Regions from separate parts of the Lysinibacillus sp. NPDC096382 genome, predicted to be linked through region 1. Evidence: riboswitches for the same ligand, from Rfam matches in the RefSeq annotation. Region 1 holds a riboswitch; the other holds the start of a gene.
What was found. A riboswitch is a leader RNA that binds a small molecule or an ion and turns the genes downstream of it on or off. The one in region 1 is predicted to bind preQ1.

Region 1 (4,229 bases):
AACGACTCCCCAGTAAAAAAACTCATAGTAAGAAAGACAAATGCAAATGTAGTTATTGCTTTTGGTAATTTACGATAAAAGTAAATTAATACTAATCCTATGAGTAGGTGAATAAAAGCAAAAAGAATAAGACTCATTCACCTCACCTCTTACCCAAATTGTACCATTATTTGTAGTGGAAAATAATACTCCCTTTCATTAACTTGCCTCGTTAGTTGAATAGCAACAATCTTTTAGAAAACAACCTATATCTTTTATTACTTAGAAGTTTAAGAAATAGGCTTAATGTACAATTAATAATTGATATAAGCTTCTTTTAAATTACTGCAACATTCGATTGATTTAATTGTTGTAGTAAATAGGGTCATATCTGTGGTAAAAAAGGATAGATAGAGCGAATTTATTTAAGCTCTTCTATCCTTTTAATTTCTATACATATAATGTGTGACATTAAATAAGAATTCACTATTTAAAATAGTTTCAGCTTATAACTCACTTTTAATAAAAAATTTGCCTATACTTTCACACCACGTATCTGATGGAAGCCTAATGAATAATGATAACACCATACAATTTCTTGTAATGACACACTATCTATACACCTCTTTTATTCCCCCAAACAAGGGCATGCAACTGTGGTAGTACTTTGACATCTCTGAATTCCTCATCATTAATCACTCTATCAATCAGTGCATGATATTTATCCAATAAATGTAGTATTAATCGTGAATTGTCAGTCGACGTTAGCTCATCATTACCGACTTGAAGATAAAAAGGAATCATTGGATATCGATGGTGAATTTGTTTAGCATAATCGTAATCCTCTTGATTAAATACGACTATTTTGAGAGATATATGGTGATTACTATTTCGATTTTTAAGCTTTTCGAAGATATCAGAGAGCACCGAATAGTCTGTGGTCATTCCAGAACTAGGTGGCTTTGGTGAGATTGTCAGTTCATCAATCTCATACATCCATTTTTGCCACCTACTTCCCTGTGTTTCTACCCCGACCTTTATGTCATTTTCTTTTAAAATTGCAATGAGTTCTTCCAAATTTTGATGGAGTGCAGGATTGCCGCCTGAAATCGTGACAAATGAAAAACCACTGCCTCCAAGGCTTTTCAACTCAGACCAAATCTCTTCTGCTGTCATTTGGACGATAAGATACTTTCCGCTACCATCCCACGTAAACGATGAATCACACCAAGAACAGGAATAATCACAGCCTGCAGTTCTCACAAACATAGTCTTCTGGCCAACGACCATTCCCTCACCTTGAATCGTCGGTCCAAAAATCTCGATAACAGGTACCTTACTCAACTTCCATCCACTCCCGTCTAGCTTCTGCATAGCTTGTCGGAGTTTCATATAGCCTGATAAACTCTACACGAGCACCGTTATATCTTTGTTTATCAAGCAAGGCCTCAGTTAACTTTTCGTAAATCCAAACAACAATGTTCTCTGCCGTCGTATTCATGGGTGGAAGCGTTTCATTTAAATAACGGTGATCCAAATGAATTTCTATTTTTTGTTTCCATATTGCTTTTATATCGCCAAAATCAATCATCAAACCGCGTTCATCTGTGTATCCACTCAGTCCTAATACTACGCGATACGTATGACCGTGCAGGTTTTTACATTTCCCCTCATAATTGTGTAAATGATGAGCAGCATCGAAGGTAAATTCTTTGCTTATGAGTACACGCTTTGCATGATAGTTCAATTGATTTCTTTGAATATCTTCATCTATTTTTTGGAGTTTATCGACAATTATAAAGTCTGACATGCTTTAAGACTCCTTCCTGAAGCTCAAATACTCATCAAGCCCTTTATTTCGCAGTTTACATGCTGGGCATTCACCACAGCCATCTGCTATTACACCATTATAGCAAGTCAACGTTCTTTCCCGAACAAATTCAAGTGCTCCAAATTGATCGGCAAGCTCCCATGTTTGTGCCTTATTCAGCCACATCAACGGTGTATCAATCACAAAGGAATCATCCATCGATAAATTTAACGTTACATTCAAGGATTTAATAAAAACATCTCGGCAATCCGGATATCCACTAAAATCCGTTTCACAAACGCCAGTTACAATATGCTTAGCTCCTACTTGGCTCGCTAAAACGCCCGCAAATGAAAGAAAAAGAAGATTTCGGCCAGGTACAAAGGTCGATGGAAGCTCACCATTTTCTCCGTCTTCTACCTTTATGTCTTGTCGCGTCAATGCATTCGGAGCAAGCTGATTCAGGAGTGACATATCAAGAATGTGATGCTTAACTCCGAGCTCCCGTGCTATCTCCTTCGCACATTCAATTTCAAGACGATGCCTTTGACCATAATCAAAAGTAACAGCCTCAACTTCTTCAAAACGTTCTTTTGCCCAGAACAAACAGGTTGTACTGTCCTGACCTCCACTAAATACAACAATTGCTTTTTCCTGCTTCATCTATAAAAACTCCCTTATATCGAGAACAGCACTCTAAGAAAGAGCTGCTTTCTTCTTATTTTTTTTTAACGAATATTGTGTGCCTTGGTACCAATAAGTCCAATCCTTTAATCCATTTTCACGGCTTCGGCAAGACATAAAAAAACCTCCTTGTAAAATGTTTCCCAACACTTTTCAAGAGAGGCAGTACCAATCATTCTACTAAAACATAAGTAAAAACATAAAAAAAAACCACGTCCGATATGGACATGGCATATTGTCATGTTTCCATAGTTTTTTATAGAGGGTATTTGCTATGAACCTCTCCCGTTCTAGTCCGGGCATTCTTTTCTTCAATATAATACAAAAAATAGTATAAAACGTCAATCGGATTTTTCTTTCTGGAAAAACACTGTTATATTGCCCTATATTTTAGCCGTACACTAAACACTTTGCTGAGATTAAATTTATTCATATTTTGAGGATATATAGATAGTCACATTACCTCAATAAATTATAATTCCATTGTCTAGAACTGCTTTATTTTGTACCTGATTTCCTAAAATATATAGCTTTTTCAAATTGGGCAAATTCACTAAAGGCTCTACATTCGAAATAGCGTTATTTTCCAAATGAAGCTCCTCAATTTGTTGCCACTTTTCCATAAAACTTAATGATTGTAGTGAACTATCTTGTATAGTGAATGAATGCAAAGCTGTAAGGCCAACAAAGTAAGGCATTACCTGATCAACTTCATGTACCCAATCACCATTATCTATTCGGAAGGATACATTATTCAAAGTTAAATGTTCCAGTTTGTTGTTGTTAAACGAATTTTGACTATTAAATTGGAACTTACACTCATTACAATTTAACGTTTTTACATGTTGTAAATTGAATAATTCACTCGTCTCTTCATAAAAAGTTGTTTCATTTAAATTTATAGTTTGCAGATTTGGTAGACGATTTAAAGAACGAATGCCTGTAAAATCGCCTGACTCCATCGCTGTAAGTTGTTCTAGCTGTGGGTATTTCAGTAATTCTGCTCCATTCAAATACGACTGTGCCCCACTTATATCAACAGTTAAATCTTTTAAAGTAGGTGCCTCTAACTTAGGTAGGAAAGTACTTGTTAATACTGCTTTTTTTAAATTTGGTGCTACAATCGGTGCTATTTGGCCACTATAACCAGTTATCGATAAATCGGTCAGTGAAGTCAGGCTGTTCATAATATCAAGCAATTCTAATTTATAAAGAGAAGCTAAGCGAAGCTTTTTCAATGATGACTTATTTCTAAGGCGTTCTACATTCGTAATATCCATATTTTCAAGATCAAGTGTTTGCAAACTAGGCATGTTTTGTATAAAATCAAGCGTTTTTAAGTTTTTTACCGCTGTAAGTTTCAAATTTTGTAATTGATTCAGTGAATAGAACGAGCTAAAATCTGTTGCTTCACTATAATCTATTGCTAACGACTCTAAATCACTTAACGGAGACAACCACTTCAAATCGTTGGCAAATTTTAAAGGCAGTTTATTCATAAGTGGGAAATCTGTAACCTCCTCGGTATGATACGAAATTTCAAGTGATTGAAGGTTAGGAAATTCTAATAATAAAGCAAGTTCATCATTACTTCGAATTTGAATAGAGAGCTCTACAACATTAGACTTATCACTAAAATAGTCAGCAATTTTACTAAATGATTCATTAAAGCGACCTGTATAGCTTTTTAAACCTTCCAGATGTCGGAAGCTTACACTTTCACTTTGTGATATTTCATAATCGCCCATCAGATTCA
Region 2 (4,229 bases), on a different contig from region 1:
ACAGAGTCGAGCTCTCCAACAACTAATGGTAATTTATTAGAGTTTGCTACATCAATTACAGACTCAAGAGCCGAAACTACTGTATTATCAGTAATGATATAGAATGCATCTGCTTTACCAATTAATGATTCAGTAGCTTGTTTTACTTCTGCAGAAGTTGCCGCAGATGCCTCAACTACTGTTAGGCCTTGTTCAGCCATAACTTTTTTCACTTCTTTTACTTGTGCTACTGAGTTTTGCTCACCAGCGTTGTATACCATACCTACTTTTTTCGCACCTAGTTCCTTTAAGAATGCTACTGTTTTCGAAATAGTATCAGGATGTAAATCAATCGTTCCTGTTACATTTTTCCCTGGCTTCTCCATAGATTCAATGAGCTGTGCGCCAACAGCATCCGTTACAGAAGTGAAGACAATTGGAATATCACTAGTAGCTGTCGCCGCGGCTTGTGCTGATGGCGTAGAGTTAGCAAAGATTAAATCTACGTTGGCACTTACTAGATTGTTTGCAATGGTCGTGTTAAGACTATTATCTCCTTGCGCTATTTGCGGATCGTATTCAACTTTTAAGCCAGATTCTTCAATTGCTTTTTTGAAACCTTCAGTTGCAGCATTTAAAGATGGATGCTCAACAATTTGAGTAATCCCAATCTTAAATGTTTTGTCATCTGCATTGCTGCTCTCACTAGCATTATTCTTGTCGTTCTCTTTCGAATCTGATGAACTAGATCCACTGTTGCCACAAGCAGCAAGCATTAAAACTAATCCAAATAACAGGAACGAAAGCTTTCTTAAATTGCTTTTCACAAATAATCCCCCCCAATATTATCTCTAATATTTATCACACTTTATCCAAACAAAGTGTGAACTTATCGCTATATTATCGTTATTATATAGGTTCGTCAATAACATTATGAATGTTCTGACTATTAAACTTAACAAAATATTTTATTTTTTCACTCAATTTGTCACTTTAAACCACTAAACTACACTATTTCTATAAATCGATTTCTTTTTTCTAATATAACAAAAATTTTTTTGACAAATTTCGCGAAGTTATTTTTCTGCTATTGATTTTTCAAGTAATTTATATACAAAACTTAAAAACCTGACATTCTCCATAAGAAATGTCAGGCTTTCAAATTATTATATTTATTCGCTATTACTTCTACAAGACATCTACTAACCAACTACTTTAGGGTAACGGGATATCTGGGAAGCATACGTGCGTTTGAGTAACACCTTGGATGGCTGAATAAAATCAACCTGCGAGTACTTTCTCCCTTAATGGTTACATTTTATTTATTGCTAACAAGATTGATCTACACATTTCAGTCTCCTTTTTTACACTTAATGCATATGATGCAAATAAGACGAATGCTGCTTTCAAAAAGGAGGAATACCATGAACAATGAAGAAATCGATTTAAATCAACCTTCTTATTCACAAGAGAAACAAAATGCAAATGTAGGGGATATTGACACAATCATTTCTAATCTTTGTGACAGTCTATTTGCATTTGCTCTAGATTTTGCCTTAAATGCCTTGGAATATACAAAAGATTTAGATGGAGAACTAGAATATACAGATGAATTCAAAAAACAACTAGACGATATAATTTTTGAAATAGGAGAAATTAAAAATGTTTTAGATGAATAAATCCCAATCAGAGACCTCTACTACTTTCGCACCAAGGCATCCTCATTATAGAAGTTTAAAAAAGCAGAGGTGTCTAAATGCAAAGCTTTCAAGATATGTGTACAGAATTTGCTCAGATTGCCAACGGAAAAGCTTCTATTGAACATGGTGTATGTTCAGTAAAGCTTAATCGAAATCTTAATGTTATGATTCAAGGTCGCCCAAGTCGTAGTGCACTTCATGCTGGGATAACGTTCGAATCACTCGATATATATGGAAATGCACTTAACTTAGGTGAAGTTGTAGTACTTCAAGAAGAATTAACACCATTTGTTAAGGTACTTGCAGAAAATAATTTAATTATAAGTGCCGTCCATAATCACTGGATATATTCAGATCCAGTAATTTTATACGTTCATTTTCAATCAATAGAGCCCCCATTAATCTTCGCCCAAAAATTTGCTCAAGCATTTAGTGTTTTAAAAAACTACTGATAACTACACTTGTTAAAAGAACTGCTTAGCACAGTTCTTTTTAATATGACTGGATAGATATTCGATTTTTAATGTTCACGGTTGCTTCTCATCTATAGTCCAGTATCATTCCATCTGTAAAGAAGCAACTGTACAAGCCCCTCTTCTTATGGATTCCAAATTCTAATCCCGGTCACGCGCACACTAATGAGCAACGAACAAGGGCTAAATATTACCTTTAGCACTATGAATTTCTGCGTTTTTTTTTACTCATTGCTATTTACAAATAAGCATAAACATTGATATGATTGCATTTGCTTCACGTGGTTCGTAACCATCCCACGCAAAAAAACTAAGGAGAAATGTATATGAAAGTAAAATTTTTAACAACGAGTGGCATAATTGCAGCTCTTTACATTGCTATTACATTGTTAGTCGCCCCATTTGGCTTTACAGAGGTGCAGTTCCGTATATCAGAAATGTTTAATCATCTAGTTGCGTTTAATCCACGCTTTACCTTCGGAATCATTATTGGTGTATTTATCTCCAATCTATTTTCACCAAATGGCATTATCGATTTGTATTTTGGTGTAGCCCATTCAATGATTACCCTTGGGTTGTTCATTCTTATTTGTAAATTTGTCAAAAATATTTGGGCACGTTTAGTCATTAATACATTATTATTTACATGCACAATGTTCATCATTGCTTTTGAATTGAACATTGCTTTAGAATTACCATTCTTCTGGGCATGGTTAACTGTTGCCGCAGGTGAATTTGTTGTCTTAGCGGTCGGTGCACCGATTATGTATACATTGAATAAACGCTTAAACTTCAAAAATTTAATTTAACGAAGCTGGGACATAACTAAATGGTTCCTTCGAAAAGTCGAATAATTTCTAAATTAATAAAACACGTAAATAGAAATACCGAACTATTCCGAAACACTTCATAAGCGTTTCATTGAATAGTTCGGTTTTTTTGTTGGCTGAAACACTTATGTCCCAGTTTCTTTCCTGTATACCTTCCTCACATGTTATTTCTTCTTTTTATGGTTTTTCGCATGCAAAATTATACCCACCAATTCTTTCAGCTTCTGCTTCATTGGTTTGTACTTTTGAACCAGATCTATCTCTTGAGTCAATTATTGGGTTTCCGTGCTGATCAAAACATCTATTCATATAATTCATTTTTTCTTTATGTGTAAGATATCGATCCCAGAAAAAATATCCAACAAAAGAAACAAAACCAATTCCTGCAAGCCACGCTATAACGGCAAATTCTTGAATTTCACCATTTTCATCTTCTTTATAAATTATGTTGCCATCATAATTTTCCATGTCTATCCCTAATGTTAAAAGTTTGTTATTAACTTCTTCAGGAGTTAGTGATTCTAGAGAAGATTCATAATAATTTAATTCTTCATCTGTGAAATTATATACTTCATTAGCAGCCTCTTCATCAAATTCTAGTTTTTTAGTATTAAAGTTATATAATACTGATTCGGCTAAAGCACTTTCTTTACTTGCTAGTTCATTGGCATGTACAAAACTTGGTGAAACTGTAGATACAATCAAAGTAAGTATCAAACTGCAAATAAAAACGGTAAATTTTTTCATCCTAATTCTCCTTTTTTGTTTTTTGGTAAAATAATACATTTATGGATAATAAATTGAATTATTTCCTCAATTATACATAATAACCGAATTAATATATACTTTATATAATATATATATAGAAAGTGAGGTGTATTGTTTGTATTTCTCGAATATGCAATTATTAATGTTGATATTTGCTTTTATTATTGTGATTTTAAGCTTCATTAAAGTTTATCAAATAAAAAAAGAGTATTTGATTAAGCATAGGGAACTAGAAGTGGAACTGGAGAAAGTCGAATTAGAAAGACAAAAAATAAAAGCTGAGAATATAAAAAGTTGAATTGAAAAACGCTGTCAAATCAACAATGTATAAAATTTTGTATGCATATTAAAAGTCATTCAATCAAAAAAGGAGTAATGACAAGGTTTGACCTTTGCCATTACTCCCTACTTCTTCAGTGGTTATGTTTTACCTACTGATTAAAAACATACTAACATTAGTAGTACAAACCAAGGCCATG

Region 2: another riboswitch for preQ1. It lies ahead of ACIQZA_RS24190 (QueT transporter family protein); the one in region 1 lies ahead of queC (7-cyano-7-deazaguanine synthase QueC).

Annotation. Positions count from the first base shown of each region.
Region 1 is NZ_JBIWFC010000002.1:292,159-296,387, forward strand. It holds gene queE (7-carboxy-7-deazaguanine synthase QueE) at 595-1,323, opposite strand; gene queD (6-carboxytetrahydropterin synthase QueD) at 1,316-1,789, opposite strand; gene queC (7-cyano-7-deazaguanine synthase QueC) at 1,793-2,452, opposite strand; PreQ1 riboswitch class I at 2,716-2,762, opposite strand; gene ACIQZA_RS05210 (leucine-rich repeat domain-containing protein) at 2,938-4,229, opposite strand, start outside.
Region 2 is NZ_JBIWFC010000029.1:57-4,285, reverse strand. It holds gene ACIQZA_RS24205 (ABC transporter substrate-binding protein) at 1-806, opposite strand, end outside; gene ACIQZA_RS24200 (hypothetical protein) at 1,404-1,658, shown strand; gene ACIQZA_RS24195 (DUF1259 domain-containing protein) at 1,736-2,131, shown strand; PreQ1 riboswitch class I at 2,428-2,472, shown strand; gene ACIQZA_RS24190 (QueT transporter family protein) at 2,479-2,961, shown strand; gene ACIQZA_RS24185 (hypothetical protein) at 3,160-3,729, opposite strand.